One region of the Nocardioides humi genome, then DNA from elsewhere that is predicted to be linked to it. Evidence: riboswitches for the same ligand, from Rfam matches in the RefSeq annotation. Region 1 holds a riboswitch; each other region holds the start of a gene.

Region 1 (5,612 bases):
GTGAAGTCGCCGCTGCCCTGGAGGCGGACGAACTCGTCCAGCTCCTGCTCGACCTCGCGCTGCACGCTGTCGGTGACGGCACGGCTCTCGACCCAGTAGACGATCAGGCCGGCTCCGGCGAGGGCGATCGTGACGAGCAGGGCGACGGCCGCGGTGATCCGGGTCCGCACGGACAGTCCGGCCCGGACCGGTCGCCGCTCAGTCGTCATCGTGGCGATCGTCGTCCCCGTCGTCATCGTGGTCGTCGTCCCGGTCACGGCGGTCGTCGTCGCGGTCCCGACGCCCGCCCCGGTCGTCATCATCGTCGTCGTCATCGTCGTCGTCGTCATCATCGTCGTGGTACGGCTGCGGTGTGATGACCGTGGCGCGCGGGGTCGTGGGCTCGCTCTCGGGACTCGTGGGCGTCGCGGGTGCCGTGGGCGGGGTCGTGGCCGGATCGCTCGACGGCACCGGGCCGAGGTCGAGCGGCACCCGGGCCGGCGGCTCGTCGGAGCCGGCGCGCGCCATCGCGCCCGCGGCGAACCCGCACAGCACGACCAGCGCCGCGACCGGCACCAGCACCTTCCACGCACGACTCATGACGCGATCATCCTGCCCGATCGTGGGCACGCGGTGAGACGCCGATGAGAGTCCTCTCATGCTTGTCTGGGCCGAGCGTGCCGTCGCCTCCCCCTCCTTTCGAGGGGGTGCAGGCGGGGCCGGGGGACCTAGGGTGGTGTGTGTCACATCCGTACGCCCGTCCCCGATGACCGAGCCCAGGGAGGCCCCGCGTGTTCGTCCCGTTCAGCGTCAACGACTTCCTCGACCGTGCCGTGCAGGTGTACGGCGAGCGGGTGGGCGTGGTCGACGAGCCGACCCAGCCCGCGCCCAGCCAGGGCGAGCTCACCTATGCGCAGCTCGGCGAGCTGGCGCGGCGCCAGGCCGCGAGGCTCGACGAGCTCGGCATCGGCGTGGGCGAGCGGGTCGCGGTGGTCAGCCACAACAGCAGCCGGCTGCTCACGTCGTTCTTCGGGGTCAGCGGGTGGGGCCGGGTGCTGGTGCCGGTGAACTTCCGGCTCAGTCCCGACGAGGTGCAGTACATCGTCGAGCACTCCGGCGCGCGGGTGCTCTACGTCGACCCGGAGCTGGAGGAGTCGCTGGCGGGCGTGCGGTGCGAGCAGAAGTACCTGTTGGGCGACGACGACGCGCTCTACGCCCCGGTGGGCGCGGAGCCGAAGCCGTGGGAGTACGACGAGGGCGCGACCGCCACGATCAACTACACCTCCGGCACGACCGCCCGGCCCAAGGGTGTGCAGATCACGCATCGCAACATCTGGGTCAACGCCCTCACCTTCGGGCTCCACGCGGGGATCGGCGACCGCGACGTCTACCTGCACACGTTGCCGATGTTCCACGCCAACGGCTGGGGGATGCCGTTCGCGATGACCGGCGTGGGCGCGCGGCACATCGTGCTGCGCAAGGTCGACGGCGCCGAGATCCTGCGCCGGGTGCGCGACCACGGCGTGACCGTGATGTGCGCCGCCCCGGCGGTGGCGGCCGCGGTGCTGGAGGCCGCGCAGACGTGGGAGGGCGAGATCCCGGGGCGCGACCGGGTGCGGATCATCATGGCCGGCGCCCCGCCGCCGACGAAGACGGTGATCCGGGTCCAGGAGGAGCTGGGCTGGGAGTTCATCCAGATCTACGGCCTCACCGAGACCTCCCCGCTGCTCACCATCAACCGTACCCGCGCCGAGTGGGACGATCTCTCGGCCGAGGAGCGCGCGACCCGGCTGACCCGCGCGGGCGCCCCGGCGATCGGCGTACGGCTGGCGATCGACGAGTCCGAGGAGGGCGCCGGCGAGGTGCTCGCCCGGTCCAACGTGATCCTGGAGGGCTACTGGGAGCAGCCCGAGGAGTCGGCCACGGCGCTGCGGGACGGCTGGTTCCACACCGGCGACGGCGGCTACCTCGGCGACGACGGCTACCTCACCATCGCCGACCGCAAGAAGGACGTCATCATCACCGGCGGCGAGAACGTCACCTCGATCGAGGTCGAGGACACCCTCTTCTCCCATCCGGCGGTCGCCGAGGTCGCGGTCATCGGCGTGCCGAGCGAGAAGTGGGGCGAGACCATCAAGGCGCTCGTCGTGCTGAGCGCCGACGCTGCGCCGGGCGAGGAGATGGAGGCCGAGCTGATCCGCTGGTGCAAGGACCGGCTCGCCGGGTACAAGGCGCCGACGTCGGTGGAGTTCCGCTCCGAGCTGGCCCGGACCGCGACCGGCAAGCTGCAGAAGTTCAAGCTCCGGGCTCCCTACTGGGAGGGGCTCACCCGCCAGGTGAACTGATCCGCCGGGACGAGGGAGGCCGCCCAGCCGGCGGCCCGCCACGCCTCGACCGTGGCCCGCGCCCAGTCGGCGCCCGCCGTGTCGACCACGTCGACCTCCGTCGCCACCGGCGCGGGTCCCGGCTCGGCCAGGGGCCGGCCGCTGATCGGGTCGTCGAGGCCGGCCGCGCCGTCGACGCAGGTCACCCGGGACAGCCCGATGCCGAGGCGTCGCTGGTGCTGGGCCAGGCTCAGCGCGGCGATCCCGGCGGCGCCGTACCCGACGACCGAGACCTGGTCCGGCGGGTGCACCGCCGACTCCCGTGCGTAGCGCACGGAGCGGAGCAGGTCGTGCCCGTCCGTCCAGGTGGGTACGACGACGCGGAGCCCGCTGCGGGTCGCGATCCGGCTCGCCAGGGCACTCACCGCCTCGGGGTCCGAGGCGACCGCCGGGTGCCACAGGAGGAGGGTGTCGGCGTTCGGGTGCCCGTGCACCGCCACCTGGAGCCCGGCTGCCTGCTGATCCCGCATGGGACCACCGTAGGCTGAGCACTCACAGGTCCGCGGTGCAGGAACTCGGTGTGAGACCGGGGCGGTTCCGCCACTGTGATCCCGGCCATGCGCCATGGCAGGGAGAGCCAGACACTGGTCGCGGACGACACCTACCGATGAGGGGCGCGAACCCCGAGGAGGCATCGTGCGGATCGCACTGCTGTCCACGTCCGACACCGACCTGCTCTCGGCGCGCGCGAGCGGTGCCGACTACGGCTGGGCGAACCCCTCGCGCAGCGACCTCGCCGCCCTCGTCGCTTCGGCCGAGGGCGCCGACCTGGTCGTCGTACGGCTGCTCGGCTCCCCCCAGCAGTACGACGCCGAGCTGGCCGCGCTGCGCGGTGCGGGCCGCCCGCTCGTGGTGCTGGGCGGCGAGCTCACGCCCAGCGCGGAGCTGATGGAGGCCTCGACCGTCCCGGTCGGGATCGCCGCCGAGGCGCACCGCTACCTCGCCGAGGGCGGGCCGCGGAATCTCGCACAGCTGCACCGCTTCCTCTCCGACACCGTGCTGCTCACCGGTGAGGGCTTCGAGCCGCCGGAGGTCATCCCCGCCTGGGGCCTGGTCGAGCGGGACGCTGCGGCCGGCGACCGGGCGCGGGTCGGCGTGCTGTTCTACCGCGCCCACCAGGCCAGCGGGAACACCGCCTTCGTGCACGCCCTGTGCGACGCGATGGACGCCACCGGCACCGCGGTCGGGGTGCCGATCTTCGCGGGCTCGCTGCGGGCGGCGCCGGACGAGCTGTTCGACGCCCTGGGCGACCTCGACGCCCTGGTCGTCACCGTGCTCGCCGCGGGCGGCTCGACGCCCGCCGCCGCGAGCGCGGGCGGGGACGACGAGACCTGGGACGTCGAGCGGATCGCCGCCCTCGACATCCCCGTCCTGCAGGGCCTGTGCCTGACCAGCAGCCGCGCGGAGTGGGAGGCCTCCGACGACGGCGTCACCCCGCTCGACTACGCCAACCAGGTCGCGATCCCCGAGTTCGACGGGCGGATCAGCACGGCGCCGTTCTCGTTCAAGGAGCTGGACGACGAGGGGCTGCCGTCGTACGTCGCGGACCCGGAGCGGTGCGCGCGCGTCGCCGGGCTGGCGGCCAACTACGCACGACTTCGCCGGGTGCCGAACGGCGAGAAGCGACTCGCGCTGATGCTCTCGGCGTACCCGACCAAGCACTCCCGGGTCGGCAACGCCGTCGGCCTCGACACCCCGGTGTCCGCGGTCCGGCTGCTGCGCCGGCTCGCGGAGCAGGGCTACGACCTGGGCGGCGAGAACGAGGTGACCCGGATCCTCGCGATGTCCGACGACACCGAGGCGGGCGACGCGCTGATCCACGCGCTGATCGCGGCCGGCGGGCAGGACGAGGAGTGGCTGACCTCGGCGCAGCTCACGGACGCGCACGTGCGGATCTCCGCCGCGGACTACGCGGCGTGGACCGCCGACCTCCCCAACGACCTGCGCGAGGCGATGGTCGAGGCATGGGGACCGGCCCCGGGTCGGCTGTTCGTCAACGACAGCGACGAGATCGTGCTCGCGACCCTGCAGGCCGGCAACGTCGTGCTGCTCATCCAGCCGCCCCGGGGCTTCGGCGAGAATCCGGTCGCGATCTACCACGACCCCGAGCTCGCGCCGTCGCACCACTACCTGGCGGCGTACCGCTGGGTCGGAGCACCTGCCGGAAATGGGGGCTGGGGGCGGATGCCGTCGTGCATCTCGGCAAGCACGGCTCGATGGAGTGGCTGCCCGGAAAGAACGCAGCGCTGTCCGCGTCCTGCGCGACCGACGCGGCGATCGGCAGCATGCCGCTGATCTACCCCTTCCTCGTCAACGACCCGGGTGAGGGCGCGCAGGCCAAGCGCCGGGCGCGGGCGACGATCATCGACCACCTGGTGCCGCCGATGGCGCGCGCCGAGAGCTACGGCGACATCGCGCGGCTCGAGGGCCTGCTGGAGGAGTACGACAAGATCTCCGCGATGGACCCGGGCAAGCTGGCCGCCATCCGCGGCGAGATCTGGCAGCTGATGCACGCCGCCGAGCTGCATCGCGACCTCGGCCTCGAGGAGGCGCCCGAGGACGACGACTTCGACGACTTCCTGCTCCATGTCGACGGCTGGCTGTGCGAGATCAAGGACGTCCAGATCCGCGACGGGCTGCACGTCCTCGGCCAGGCGCCCGAGGGGGAGGCCCGGGTCAACCTGGTGCTCGCGATCCTGCGCGCGGCCCAGGTCTGGGGCGGCCAGGCGCAGGCGGTCCCGGGGCTGCGAGCCGCGCTCGGGCTGGCTCCCGACGCGCCGACGACCGAGGTCGACCGGGTCGAGGCCGAGGCCCGCGAGCTGGTCGAGGCGATGGAGAAGGCCGCGTGGGACCCCGCGCGGGTCGCGGACCTGCATGCGTCGGAGGAGGTGCGCCGGGTGCTGGCCTTCGCGGCCACGGAGGTCGTGCCGCGGCTGGCCCGCACCACCGACGAGCTCGACCACACCCTGCACGCCCTGTCCGGTGGGTTCGTGCCGGCCGGGCCGTCGGGCTCGCCGCTGCGCGGGCTGGTCAACGTGCTGCCGACCGGCCGCAACTTCTACACCGTCGACCCGCGCGCGGTCCCGTCGCGGCTGGCGTGGCAGACCGGCCAGGCGATGGCGGACTCGCTGGTGCAGCGCTACCTCTCGGAGGAGGGGGCGTACCCCGAGTCCGTCGGCTTGTCGGTGTGGGGTACGTCGGCCATGCGCACCTCCGGCGACGACATCGCCGAGGTGCTGGCACTGCTCG
Region 2 (5,612 bases), 3.0 Mb from region 1:
GAGCACCGCCACCATCACCGCGCCGGTCGACGCACCCGAGGAGATGCCGAGCACGAACGGGTCGGCGAGCGGGTTGCGCAGCAGCGACTGCAGCACCGCGCCGCACACGGCCAGCCCCGCGCCGCAGGCGGCGGCGAGGATGCTGCGCGGCAGGCGCAGCTCCCACACGATCGCCGCGCGCAGGCTCGACAGGTCCGCCGGCGGACCGCCCAGGTGCTCGCGGACGACGGCGACCACGTCGCCCACCGAGAGGTCGGCCGGCCCGATCGTGATCGCGGTCGCCACCGAGAGCAGCACCAGCGCGGTGCCGACGACGACGGCCGTCGCCAGCCGCAGGCGGGAGGTCAAGCGACCCCGTAGACGACGAAGTCGTCGAAGAGCTGCCAGACCGTGCCGTGCTCGGCGAATCCGGCCTGGGCCAGCGCGCCGAGTCGGAAGCCCACGCCGGTCGCCTCGGGGGCCGGCCGGTCGGCGAAGCGCCGGTCGCGCTCGGCCGCCAGCTCGGCGTACCCGGGCCGGGCGGCCAGCTCCGACCACCACGTGTCCCACGGCTCGGCGCCCTGCGCGAACGCCGCGTCCTGGGTACGCCGGTCGTGCTCGGCCGCCCAGGCCCGCAGCCGCGGCTGCCGGTGGTCGTAGCGGAAGTGGTCGCCGTCGAGGAACACCCCCGCGTCGGCGAGCAGGCTCCGCGCGGCGCGGTAGGCGTCGACCAGCTGGGCCGGCGTCAGCCAGTGCAGCGCGGTCGTGGAGACCACGCCGGCCACGGGCAGGTCGCCGAGCTGCTCGCCGATCCGCTCGCGGATCCGATCGACCCAGCCGGGCGCGGTCAGGTCCTCGTCGAGGAAGACCGCGCGGCCGTCGTACCGCTCGCCGGCCTCGCGCGCCAGGGCGAGCAGCGCCGGGTCGTGGTCGACGCCGACGACCCGGGCCCGCGGGAACCGCTCCAACACGCGGAACGACAGCGAGCCCGGGCCGCAGGCCAGGTCGACCACGAGCGCCGGCGCGCCACCGGACTGCAGGTCGAGCACGTCGAGCATGGCCGTGAAGCGGCCCTCGCGGTCAGCGATGTACGCCGCCTGCTGGCGGTCCCAGCGCTCGAGCAGGCCGGGCTCGCTCACGACGCCAGCCCCAGCTCGCGCAGCCCGGCGGCGAGCTCCTCGATGCCGTCGACGTTGCGGATCGAGGGGTCCATGGTGGTGCCGTCGAGGACGATGTAGCGCTTCTCCCTGACCGCCGTGAGCTGGCTGGCGACCGGGTCGGACTCGAGGAAGGCGATCTTGTCCTGCGCGCTGTCCCCGTCGCCGCCGCGGCCCAGGTCGGCGAGCACGAGCACCGTCGGGTCGCGGTCGAGGAGGCTCTCCCAGCCGATCTCCGGCCAGTACTGGTCGGAGTCCTCGAACGCGTTGGCGGCGCCGACGGCACGGGTCATCAGGCCGGGCGCGCCGCAGCAGCCGGCGATGTACGGCGTCTTCGTGGCGGCGTACCACCAGGCGAGGGTGACGTCCTCGGCGCCGGAGGCGGGCTTGGCGGCGGCGGTGCGCTGCTGCAGGTCCGCGATCAGCTCCGCGCCCCTCTCGGGGACGCCGAACAGGCGCGCGACCTCCTCGATCTCGTCGTACTGGTCCTGCAGCTCTAGCGCATCCTGCTGGTGCGCGTCCTGGCCGGTGCACTCGCTCGGAGACTGGTACGTCGGCACGCCGAGCTCGGTGAACCGGTCGCGGTCGGCGATGCCCTCGTCGGTGAAGGTGTAGTCGAAGGTCGTGTAGACGAGGTCGGGCTCGCGGTCGAGCACGGTCTCGAACGAGGGGAACTCGGTGCTGAAGGGCTCGACCTTCGCGCGCTCGGCCTCCAGCTGGGGGAGCACGCTGTCGTCGCTGATGGCGTACCCGGCCATCCGGTCGCCGAGGCCGAGGGCGAGGAGCAGCTCCAGGGCGGGCTGGTTGACCGCGATCGCCCGCTCCACGGGCTTCTCCACGGTCACGTCGACCTCGCAGTTGGCGACCTCGACGGGGTACGCCGCGCCCTCCGCCGGGGAGCCGGTGGACGGGCGGTCGCTGCCGGCGGTGTCGTCGGAGCCGCAGGCGGTCAGCGCCCCGAGCAGCAGGACGCCGCTCAGGAGGGCAGCAGGGCGGAACAGGGTGGGATGGGGCATGGGGGACTCGCCGTCGTCATCCGCAGGCCCGGGTCGCGGGGCCTGTCCATCGGGTTCACGCGGGCCGGTCGGTCCACGGAAGCCAGCAGGTCTTCGGGCTCGGGATCGATCGGGCGGGGCGCCTTCCCAGACCGGGGTCCAGTGGCTGGCTGATGCCTGCTCCGCCCGTCACCCACACCGCTGCGCGTCAGCTCCGGAGTCACACCGGATTCCCTGGCCACCGGGTGGCTTGACTGGCACGCGGAGCGTAGCAGCGCCCGGTCGGCCCGGTCGCCCCGCCCTCAGCGGTCTCAGCGGTCCAGCAGGGCGCGGTAGCGCTCGCGGTCCGCGTTCATCTGCCAGCCGGGGTCGTCGGCGGGCGGGGTCCACGTGGTGGTGTCGAGCCGGAGGCCGCCGGCCCGCATCAGCTCGATCGTCTCGCGCAGCCAGGCCAGCTCGGCCACGGCCAGGTCCAGCCACATCACCACGCCGCGCAGCGCGTGCGGCGGTGCCTCGGCCGGAGCGGCCGGCGTGGCGAGGCGGGCCACCAGCTCCTCGAGGGCGACCCGGCGTCGTACCAGTGAGCGCAGGGCCTGGTCGGGCGGGACCAGCGGCAGCAGGCCGAAGGCGGCGCTGAAGCCCTTCCGGTCGGCGACGCCGACCTCCTCCAGCCCCGCCGTGACCAGCCGCTCCAGCTCGGCGCGGCCCGCGTCGGTCACCTCGTAGACGGCCACCTCGCGGCCTCCGTCCTCGAGGTCGTGGCGCACCAGGAAGCCCTGCCGGGTCAGCGTGGCCAGCCCGTTGTAGATCGAGCCGGGGTTGAGGTTGGCCCAGTCGTCGACGCTCCACGACATCAGCTCGCGGCGGATCTGGTAGCCGTTGATCGGCTCGAACAGCGCCACGGCACCCAGCAGCAGCATCCGGGTGTCGTGGGCGGCCATGTCCCGGATTCTAGGAGTCGCGGGGATCAGCCATCGAGCAGCGCTGCGAGCCCGCCGCGGCCGACGCCGAGCTTGCGGTAGGCGCGTGAGAGGTGCACCTCGACGGTCTTGGTGGTCACGAACAGCCGCTGGGCGATGTCGCGATTGCGCAATCCGGCCGCCGCGAGCTCGCACACCCGCCGCTCGGCAGCGGTCAGCGCTGCGACGCCGGTGACCTCGATACGGGCGACCCGCCCGCCGGCGAGCGCCAGCTCCGCGCTGGCCCGCTCGGTGACGGCGTGCGCGCTGAGCCGGTGGGCGAGCTCGCGGCCTCGGCGCAGCTCCTCGCGGGCCTCGGTGCGCTGTCCGGTGCGACGCAGCGCCGATCCCAGCGCGACCCGGGACCGGGCTTCCTGGAGCCGGGCCTCCGAGGCCGCCAGCACCGCGACGGACCGCCGCAGATCGGCGATCCCGTCGGCGGCGGTCATCTCGCCGACGATCCTCAGCGCCTGGCCGAGCACGCTCGGCGCGGCCTTCTGCTCCGCGGCGGCGAGCGCGAACCTGGCCAGCTCGACCGCCTCGTCGGCGCGGCCCAGTGCCCAGAGGCTCTCCGCCGCCGCCGAACGCCAGTCGCACCACGTCGGCGAGTCCATGTCGAGCGCGGCCAGCCGCTCTGCGCAGGCGTCCAACGAGGCGAGCGCGGCCGCGTGCTGCCCGCTCGCGGCCCGGACCAGGCCGCGGGCACGCAGCAGGTGGATCCCGGTGGCGTTGCCCGGATCCTTCGCGATCTCGTCGGGGACGCTGTCGACCGCTGCGGTGGCCTCGTCCAGCAGCCCCTGTGCGAGCAGGGCCTCGGCCCGGCCCGCCAGGGCGAGTAGGCGGACGGCCTCACCCCCGGGCACCAGGTCGGCCTGGGCCAGGGCGGCAGCGAAGTCGGTCGCACTGTCGTCGACCTTGCCCGCCCACAGATGCGACCAGCCCCGAGTGACCGCCGCGGCGGCGTACAGCGGGACGGAGCCTTCGCGTGCGGCGTGCTCGAGACCTCGGGCGCACAGGCGCGCGGTCTCGTCGTACGCGCCGGAGCAGGCGAGGTGGGTCCGTGCGATCGTCCAGTCGAAAGGGCTGGCCACCTGCTCCGGCGTCAGCCCCTCGCCGATCGCGCGCCGCGCGAGCTCGCCGGCCTCGGCGATGGGGGCCGTGGAGGCATTGGAGACGGACGCCTGCTGGATCAGCAGCAGCCGCTCGCCGGGGGTGTCGCCGGCGAGGTCGCCGCGAGCGGTGAGCCGGGCTCGGGCCGGCACGACCTCGCCCGGCACGGTGAGCGCGGCCGCGATCAGCATCGCCTCGGTTACCAGGTGGAGGTCGCCGTGCTCGGGGCCGAGGTCGTCGAGGACGGCCCGCAGCAGCGGCACGGTGCGCTCGTAGAAGCCGCCGACGTGGTACGCCGCCGCCAGTGCCAGCGCGCACTCGGCCCGCAGCACCGGGTCCACGACGTCCCGGCCGGCACGCTCCAGGGTGATGACTGCGGCGGGGTCGGCGGCGTGCAGCTCGGCGGTGCCCAACTCCACCAGGACCGGAGGCAGGTCGGCCGCGGCCGGCGGCTCGGCGACCGCGCGGCGAAGCAGGTCGACGGCCACGTGGGGAGCGCCCTCGGCGAGCGCCTCCTGGGCGGCCGCGCGCAGCAGCCCGACCGCCCAGGGGTCGCCGGTGCCCTCGACCTCGAGCAGATGTCCGGCGGCTCGGTGCGGGTCCTCGGCGCCGAGGATCAGCGCTGCCCGCCGGTGCAGTTGGTCGCGAGCCGCCGGTGCGGTCGTGGTGCTGACGGCGCTGCGGAGCAGGGCGTGCCGGAAGGTGAGCGGGCCCTCAGGGGCCAGTAGGCCGGCGTCGCGCAGCCGGTCCGCGGCGTCCGCGGCGTCCGCGATGTCGAGAACGGCCAGGGCGGCCGCGGTCCGGAGCGGAGCGGTCTCCAGGGCGGCCAGCGCGCGGGCCAGCGCCTGCTCGGCGGGTGGCAGCGCGCTCAGCCGCTGGATCACGGCGTCCACCACCGATCCGGGGACCAGGCTGCGCACGGCGTGGGCGGTGGTCGTACTGGGGCGCGAGGCGAGAAGGTCGCCCAGCGCCACCACGAGGAACGGGTTCCCGCCGGTCACGTCCACGCACGCCGCGATCACCTCGTCGTCGGCCTCCGCGTCCCATCGGTCGGCCAGGCAGGCGCGGATGCCGTTCGGGGAGAGGGGACCCAGATCCAACCGTACGGCGCGTGGGTCGGCCAGCACGGCCGCGAGCGCCGGCCGCCGCCGGTCCGGCAGCACGTCCCGGGCGGCCACCACCTGGAGCACCGGCAGGTCGTCCAGCCGGGCCAGCAGGTGCTGCAGGAACAGCAGTGACGCGTCGTCGGCCCAATGCGCGTCGTCCACCGCCACCACGAGCGGCCCGTCGGCGGCCAGCCCGTCGAGCAGCCAGTACAGGCTGTTCAGGATCGCCGACTGGTCGACCGGTGCGGCGTTCGGCCGGTGCAGCACCAGGTCGACGGCCGGACGCGCGGCCCCATGGGCGATTGC
Region 3 (5,612 bases), 210 kb from region 1:
ACCTGACCTTCGACGCCGAGCACATCGGCGACGGCGCGACCGAGCTCAAGTGCTGCCCGCCGATCCGCGAGGCCGACAACCGGGAGGCGCTCTGGGCGGCACTGGACGCCGGCGACATCGACTTCGTCGTCTCCGACCACTCGCCGTGCACGGCCGAGCTCAAGCAGCGCGGCGCCGGCGACTTCGGCGCGGCGTGGGGCGGGATCGCGTCCGTCCAGCTGGGCCTGCCCGCGGTGTGGACCGGCGCCCGCGGGCGCGGCCGGACGCTGGCCGAGGTCGTCGGCTGGATGGCGAGCGCGCCCGCCGAGCGGTGCGGGCTCGCCCACAAGGGCCGGATCGCCGTCGGCGCGGACGCCGACCTGGTCCGGTTCGCGCCGGACGATTCGTTCACCGTCGACGTCGCCCGGCTGCGGCACCGCAACCCGGTCTCGGCCTACGCCGGCCGCCGCCTGCTCGGCGTCGTCCGCGAGACCTGGCTGCGCGGCGCGACCGTCGACGACGACGCCCCACGGGGACGACTGCTGGAGAGGGGAAGGCGATGACCTACTACGTGCCCCGGGGCGGCCTGCCGCCCCAGACGGCGCTGACCACCGACCGCGCGCGGTTCACCGACGCCTACGCCGTGATCCCGCGGCGGACGCTGAGCGACATCACCGCGTCCTACCTCCCCGGCTGGTCGGGGATGCGGATGTGGGTGCTCGCCCGGCCGCTGTCCGGCTTCGCCGAGACCTTCAGCCAGTACGTCGTCGAGGTCGCGCCCGGCGGCGGGTCGGACGCACCCGAGTCCGACCCGGCCGCGGAGGCGGTGCTGTTCGTCGTCGACGGCGCGCCGCGACTGACCCTCGACGGCACGACCCACGAGCTCGCGCCCGGGTCGTACGCCTTCCTCCCGCCCGGCGCGTCCTGGACCCTGCACAACGCCTCGGGCGCGAACGCCACCTTCCACTGGATCCGCAAGGCCTACGCGCCCGCGCCCGGACTCGACGTGCCTCCTGCGTTCGTCACGCGCGAGCAGGACGTCGACCCGGTCGCGATGCCCGACACCGACGGGTCCTGGTCCACGACCCGCTTCGTCGACATCGCGGACCTGCGCCACGACATGCACGTCAACATCGTGACCTTCCGTCCCGGCGGCGCCATCCCCTTCCCCGAGACGCACGTCATGGAGCACGGCCTCTACGTGCTCGAGGGCAAGGCCGTCTACCTGCTCAACCAGGACTGGGTGGAGGTCGAGGCCGGCGACTTCATGTGGCTGCGTGCCTTCTGCCCGCAGGCCTGCTATGCCGGCGGGCCCGGGGTGTTCCGCTACCTGCTCTACAAGGACGTCAACCGGCACGCGGGCCTGTAGACGGCCCGACTCGTTAGGCTTGAGCCATGAGCACGCCGACTCCCGCCACGCTGCGGCTGCGTGCCGCGCTGGCGGAGCGGAGTGGTCAGGTCGCGGAGATCCTCGACAGGTACGGCGCCACCAACGCTCGCCTGTTCGGGTCCGTCGCGCGCGGCGAGGCCCGCGAGGACAGCGACCTCGACCTGCTCGTCGACCTCCTGCCCGCAGGAGGCAACGAGCTCCTGCGGGTGGCCGGTCTGGGTGAGGAGCTGTCGGAGCTTCTCGGCGTGCGGGTGGACGTCGTCGCTGCGGACCTGCTTCGACGCGAGGTGTCGGCGACGGCGCTGGCCGACGCGGTGGCGGTGTGAGCCGCTCTGACGACGAGCGTCTCGACGACATCCGGGTGGCGATCGAGCGCTGCCTGGCCTACCGCGAGCACCTCGACTCGCCGGAGCTCGGATCGATGGCGTACGACGCCGTGCTCAGGAACCTGGCAGTGATCGGCGAGGCGGTCAAGGCGCTGCCGCACGAATTCAAGGATGCCCACCCGTCCGTTCCGTGGCCGTCGATCGCGGGTCTGCGGAACGTGGTCGTCCATGAGTACTTCCGGGTCGATCCCGACCTGATCCGCGACATCCTGTCGGATCCGCTGGCACGGCTGGCCCTCGCCGTCGCGGAGACACGCCACTAGATCTGGGGTCTTACATCGTTGTGATTCCCCGTATATAGTGGTCGACGCAGCTGGTTCGGCCCGTCATCCAGGCGGGTCGTCGCAAGAGGGAACCCGGTGAGAGTCCGGGACTGCCCCGCAGCGGTGAGTGGGAACGACCTCCGTCTCCTGGAACGACAGGAAGCACTGGGACCCCCGATCAGGGACCTGGGAAGCGACGGACAGTAGGACCGTGCCTGATCCTCGGGCACCCGCCCACGAGTCTGAAGACCTGCCAGTGCTCCGCCGACATCGGTGGAGGTCCGCGACCTCGTGGGAAGGTCAGGGGATCACCGGCAGGCGACGTGGCGTCGCGCCCTCCCCTCACCCTCCTCGAGACCGCGGAAGCGGACAGCCGAAGCGATTCACGAGGGGTGGACCAGCATGAGCATCACCGTCATCAAGCGGGACGGCACCAGGGCGCCGTACGACGGCTACGAGATCGCCCGGTCGATCGAGGAGGCCGCCGCCGGCCTGGACGACGAGGTCGCGCGGGCGACCCAGCTGCGGTCCGAGCTGGAGATCACGCTGTTCGACGGCATCACCAGCGAGCAGCTCGACGAGGCCGTCGTGCAGGTCGCGCTGCAGAACGTCAAGGACGACCCGGCGTACGACACGATCGCGGCGCGGCTGCTCGTCAAGAGCTTCTACAAGGCGATCTTCGGCGAGGGCGTCACCCGCGACGAGGTCTACGCGTTCCATGCCGAGGCCTTCGTCGCGTACGTCGTGCGCGGCGTCGAGCTCGGGCTGCTGGACACCCGCCTGACCGAGCAGTTCGACCTGCAGCGGCTGGGTGCGGCGCTCGACCCCGACCGCGACGACCTGCTGCGCTACGTCGGCGTGCAGACCATGCGCACCCGCTACATGATCGCCGCGCCCGAGGGCCGGCCGATGGAGATGCCGCAGTTCTTCTGGATGCGCGTGGCGATGGGCCTCTCGCTCAACGAGGAGGACCCGACCTCGGCGGCGCTCGGCTTCTACGACCGGATGTCGCGCCTGGAGTACCTCGCGGCCGGCTCGACGCTGGTCAACGCCGGCACGTCGTACGCCCAGCTCTCCAACTGCTTCGTGATGCAGATGGAGGACGACATCGAGCACATCGCCAAGTCGGTGCGCGACGTCATGTGGCTGACCAAGGGCACCGGCGGCATCGGCCTGTCGGTCACCAAGCTACGCTCCGAGGGCTCGCCGATCCGGTCCAACAACACCAGCTCCACCGGGCCGATCCCGTTCATGCACACCATCGACTCCACGCTGCGCGCGGTCAGCCGCGGCGGCAAGAAGTTCGGCGCGCTGTGCTTCTACATGGAGAACTGGCACCTCGACTTCCCGGCGTTCCTCGACCTGCGCCAGAACTCCGGCGACCCCTACCGTCGTACCCGCACCGCCAACACGGCGGTCTGGATCAGCGACGAGTTCATGAAGCGCGTCGAGCGCGACGACCAGTGGTACCTCTTCGACCCGGCCGAGGTCCCCGACCTGGTCGAGCTCACCGGGCGCGCGTTCAGCGAGCGGTACGCCGAGTACGTCGCGATGGCCGAGGCGGGGAAGCTCCGGCACAAGAGGATCGGCGCGCGCGAGCAGTTCAAGGCGATCCTCACGACCCTGCAGTCGACCTCGCACCCGTGGCTGACGTGGAAGGACACGATCAACACCCGTGCCCTCAACGACAACACCGGCACCATCCACCTGTCGAACCTGTGCACCGAGATCACGCTCCCGCAGGACCGCGACAACGTGGCCGTCTGCAACCTGGCGTCGATCAACCTCTCCCGCCACGTCACCGGCCGCCGCCGCAGTGCTGGTGGAGAGGGGGCGAAGGTCGACTGGGACCGGCTCGCGGCGTCGACCCGCTCGGCCGTGCGCCAGCTCGACAACCTGATCGACATCACGATCAGCTCGGTGCCGGAGTCCGAGCACTCCAACTCCGAGAACCGCGCGCTGGGCCTGGGCGTCATGGGCTTCACCGACATCGTCGAGCGCTTCGGCTGGAGCTACGCCTCGCCGGAGTCCTACGACCTGATCGACGAGATCATGGAGTTCGTCTCCTGGCACGCCATCGACGCCTCGGCCGACCTGGCCCGCGAGCGCGGCGCGTACCCGAACTGCGAGGGCTCCGGCTGGTCGCGCGGGATGGTGCCGGTCGACACCCTCGACCGGCTCGCCGCCGACCGCGGCACCGAGGTGACCGTCGACCGTCGTACCCGGCTCGACTGGGACGCCCTGCGCGCCAAGGTCGCCGGCGGCATCCGCAACTCCACCCTGCTCGCCATCGCGCCCACCGCGTCCATCGGCCTGGTCGCCGGCACGACGCCCGGGCTGGACCCGCAGTTCAGCCAGATCTTCAGCCGGGCCACCAGCTCGGGCAAGTTCCTCGAGGTCAACCGCAACCTGGTCGAGGACCTGCGCGCGGCGGGCATCTGGGAGGACGTCCGCGAGGACCTGCTGCGCCACCAGGGCGACCTGTCCAAGGTGGAGGGCGTGCCGGCCGAGCTGGTCGAGATCTACCAGACCTCCTTCCAGCTCCCGGGCCGTGCCTACCTCGAGGTGGCCGCGCGGGCGCAGAAGTGGATCGACCAGGCGATCAGCCGCAACATCTACCTCGCCGACCGGTCGGTGACCACCATGGTCGACCTCTACACCGAGGCGTGGCGGCTGGGCGTCAAGACGACGTACTACCTGCACATGATGCCGCGGCACACCGCCGAGCAGTCGACGGTGAAGGTCAACAAGGCCGAGCAGGTCGCGCCCGCCGGCGGTGGCGGTGCGCCGCGCCGCGGGTTCGGTGCGGCGGCTCCGGCGAAGCGTGGCTTCGGGGCGGTCGCCGCGGCACCGGCGCCCGTCGTACCGCCGGACGTCGAGGAGCTGCCGCAGGCCGAGGTGGTCGAGGACGTGCAATGCCCCGTCGACCCGATGGAGCGACTGCAGTGCGAGTCGTGCCAGTGAGCGCGCAGACGACGACCCGGGGCATCCTCGGCACCGGCATCGAGGAGGGCCTCCTCCTCAAGCCGGTGACCTACCCGTGGGCGATGGAGCTCTACGACCAGGCGGTCGCCAACACCTGGTTCCCCAACGAGATCCAGCTGGGGGAGGACCTCGGCGACTTCGAGCGGATGAGCGAGGACGAGCGGCGCGCCCTCACCTTCCTGATGAGCTACTTCAACCCCAACGAGCTGCTCGTCAACAAGGCGCTGGCGTTCGGCGTCTACCCCTACGTCAACGCGGCGGAGTGCCACCTCTACCTCGCCAAGCAGATGTGGGAGGAGGCCAACCACTGCATGTCCTTCGAGTACGTCCTGGAGACCTTCCCGATCGACCGCGCGGCGGCGTACGACTCCCATGTCACGGTCCCGTCGATGGCCGCCAAGGAGGCCTTCGAGATCCGGTTCATCAAGCGGATGACCGAGCAGACCCTCGACATCACCACGACCGAGGGCAAGCAGGACTTCGTGCGGAACCTGATCGCCTACAACGTGATCCTCGAGGGGATCTGGTTCTACTCCGGGTTCATGGTGGCGCTGAGCTTCCGGCAGCGGAACCTGCTGCGGAACTTCTCCTCGCTCGTCGACTGGATCG

Evidence for each region. Region 1 has a riboswitch for cobalamin ahead of FIV44_RS33405 (cobaltochelatase subunit CobN). Riboswitches for the same ligand answer to the same signal wherever they lie in the genome.
Region 2: it holds a riboswitch for cobalamin, as region 1 does, so the genes downstream of both, FIV44_RS12390 (ABC transporter substrate-binding protein) here and FIV44_RS33405 (cobaltochelatase subunit CobN) in region 1, are expected to answer to the same signal.
Region 3: it holds a riboswitch for cobalamin, as region 1 does, so the genes downstream of both, FIV44_RS25740 (ribonucleoside-diphosphate reductase subunit alpha) here and FIV44_RS33405 (cobaltochelatase subunit CobN) in region 1, are expected to answer to the same signal.

Annotation. Positions count from the first base shown of each region.
Region 1 is NZ_CP041146.1:5,547,770-5,553,381, forward strand. It holds gene FIV44_RS26835 (ATP-binding protein) at 1-209, opposite strand, end outside; gene FIV44_RS30910 (hypothetical protein) at 199-579, opposite strand; gene FIV44_RS26845 (AMP-binding protein) at 771-2,324, shown strand; gene FIV44_RS26850 (hypothetical protein) at 2,291-2,833, opposite strand; cobalamin riboswitch at 2,850-2,970, shown strand; gene FIV44_RS33405 (cobaltochelatase subunit CobN) at 3,000-4,658, shown strand; gene FIV44_RS33410 (cobaltochelatase subunit CobN) at 4,556-5,612, shown strand, end outside.
Region 2 is NZ_CP041146.1:2,526,231-2,531,842, reverse strand. It holds gene FIV44_RS12400 (FecCD family ABC transporter permease) at 1-348, opposite strand, end outside; gene FIV44_RS12395 (class I SAM-dependent methyltransferase) at 345-1,118, opposite strand; gene FIV44_RS12390 (ABC transporter substrate-binding protein) at 1,115-2,152, opposite strand; cobalamin riboswitch at 2,220-2,405, opposite strand; gene FIV44_RS12385 (PadR family transcriptional regulator) at 2,443-3,072, opposite strand; gene FIV44_RS12380 (ATP-binding protein) at 3,099-5,612, opposite strand, start outside.
Region 3 is NZ_CP041146.1:5,334,682-5,340,293, forward strand. It holds gene allB (allantoinase AllB) at 1-542, shown strand, start outside; gene FIV44_RS25725 (bifunctional allantoicase/(S)-ureidoglycine aminohydrolase) at 539-1,348, shown strand; gene FIV44_RS25730 (nucleotidyltransferase family protein) at 1,375-1,695, shown strand; gene FIV44_RS25735 (HepT-like ribonuclease domain-containing protein) at 1,692-2,018, shown strand; cobalamin riboswitch at 2,052-2,290, shown strand; gene FIV44_RS25740 (ribonucleoside-diphosphate reductase subunit alpha) at 2,421-4,982, shown strand; gene FIV44_RS25745 (ribonucleotide-diphosphate reductase subunit beta) at 5,006-5,612, shown strand, end outside.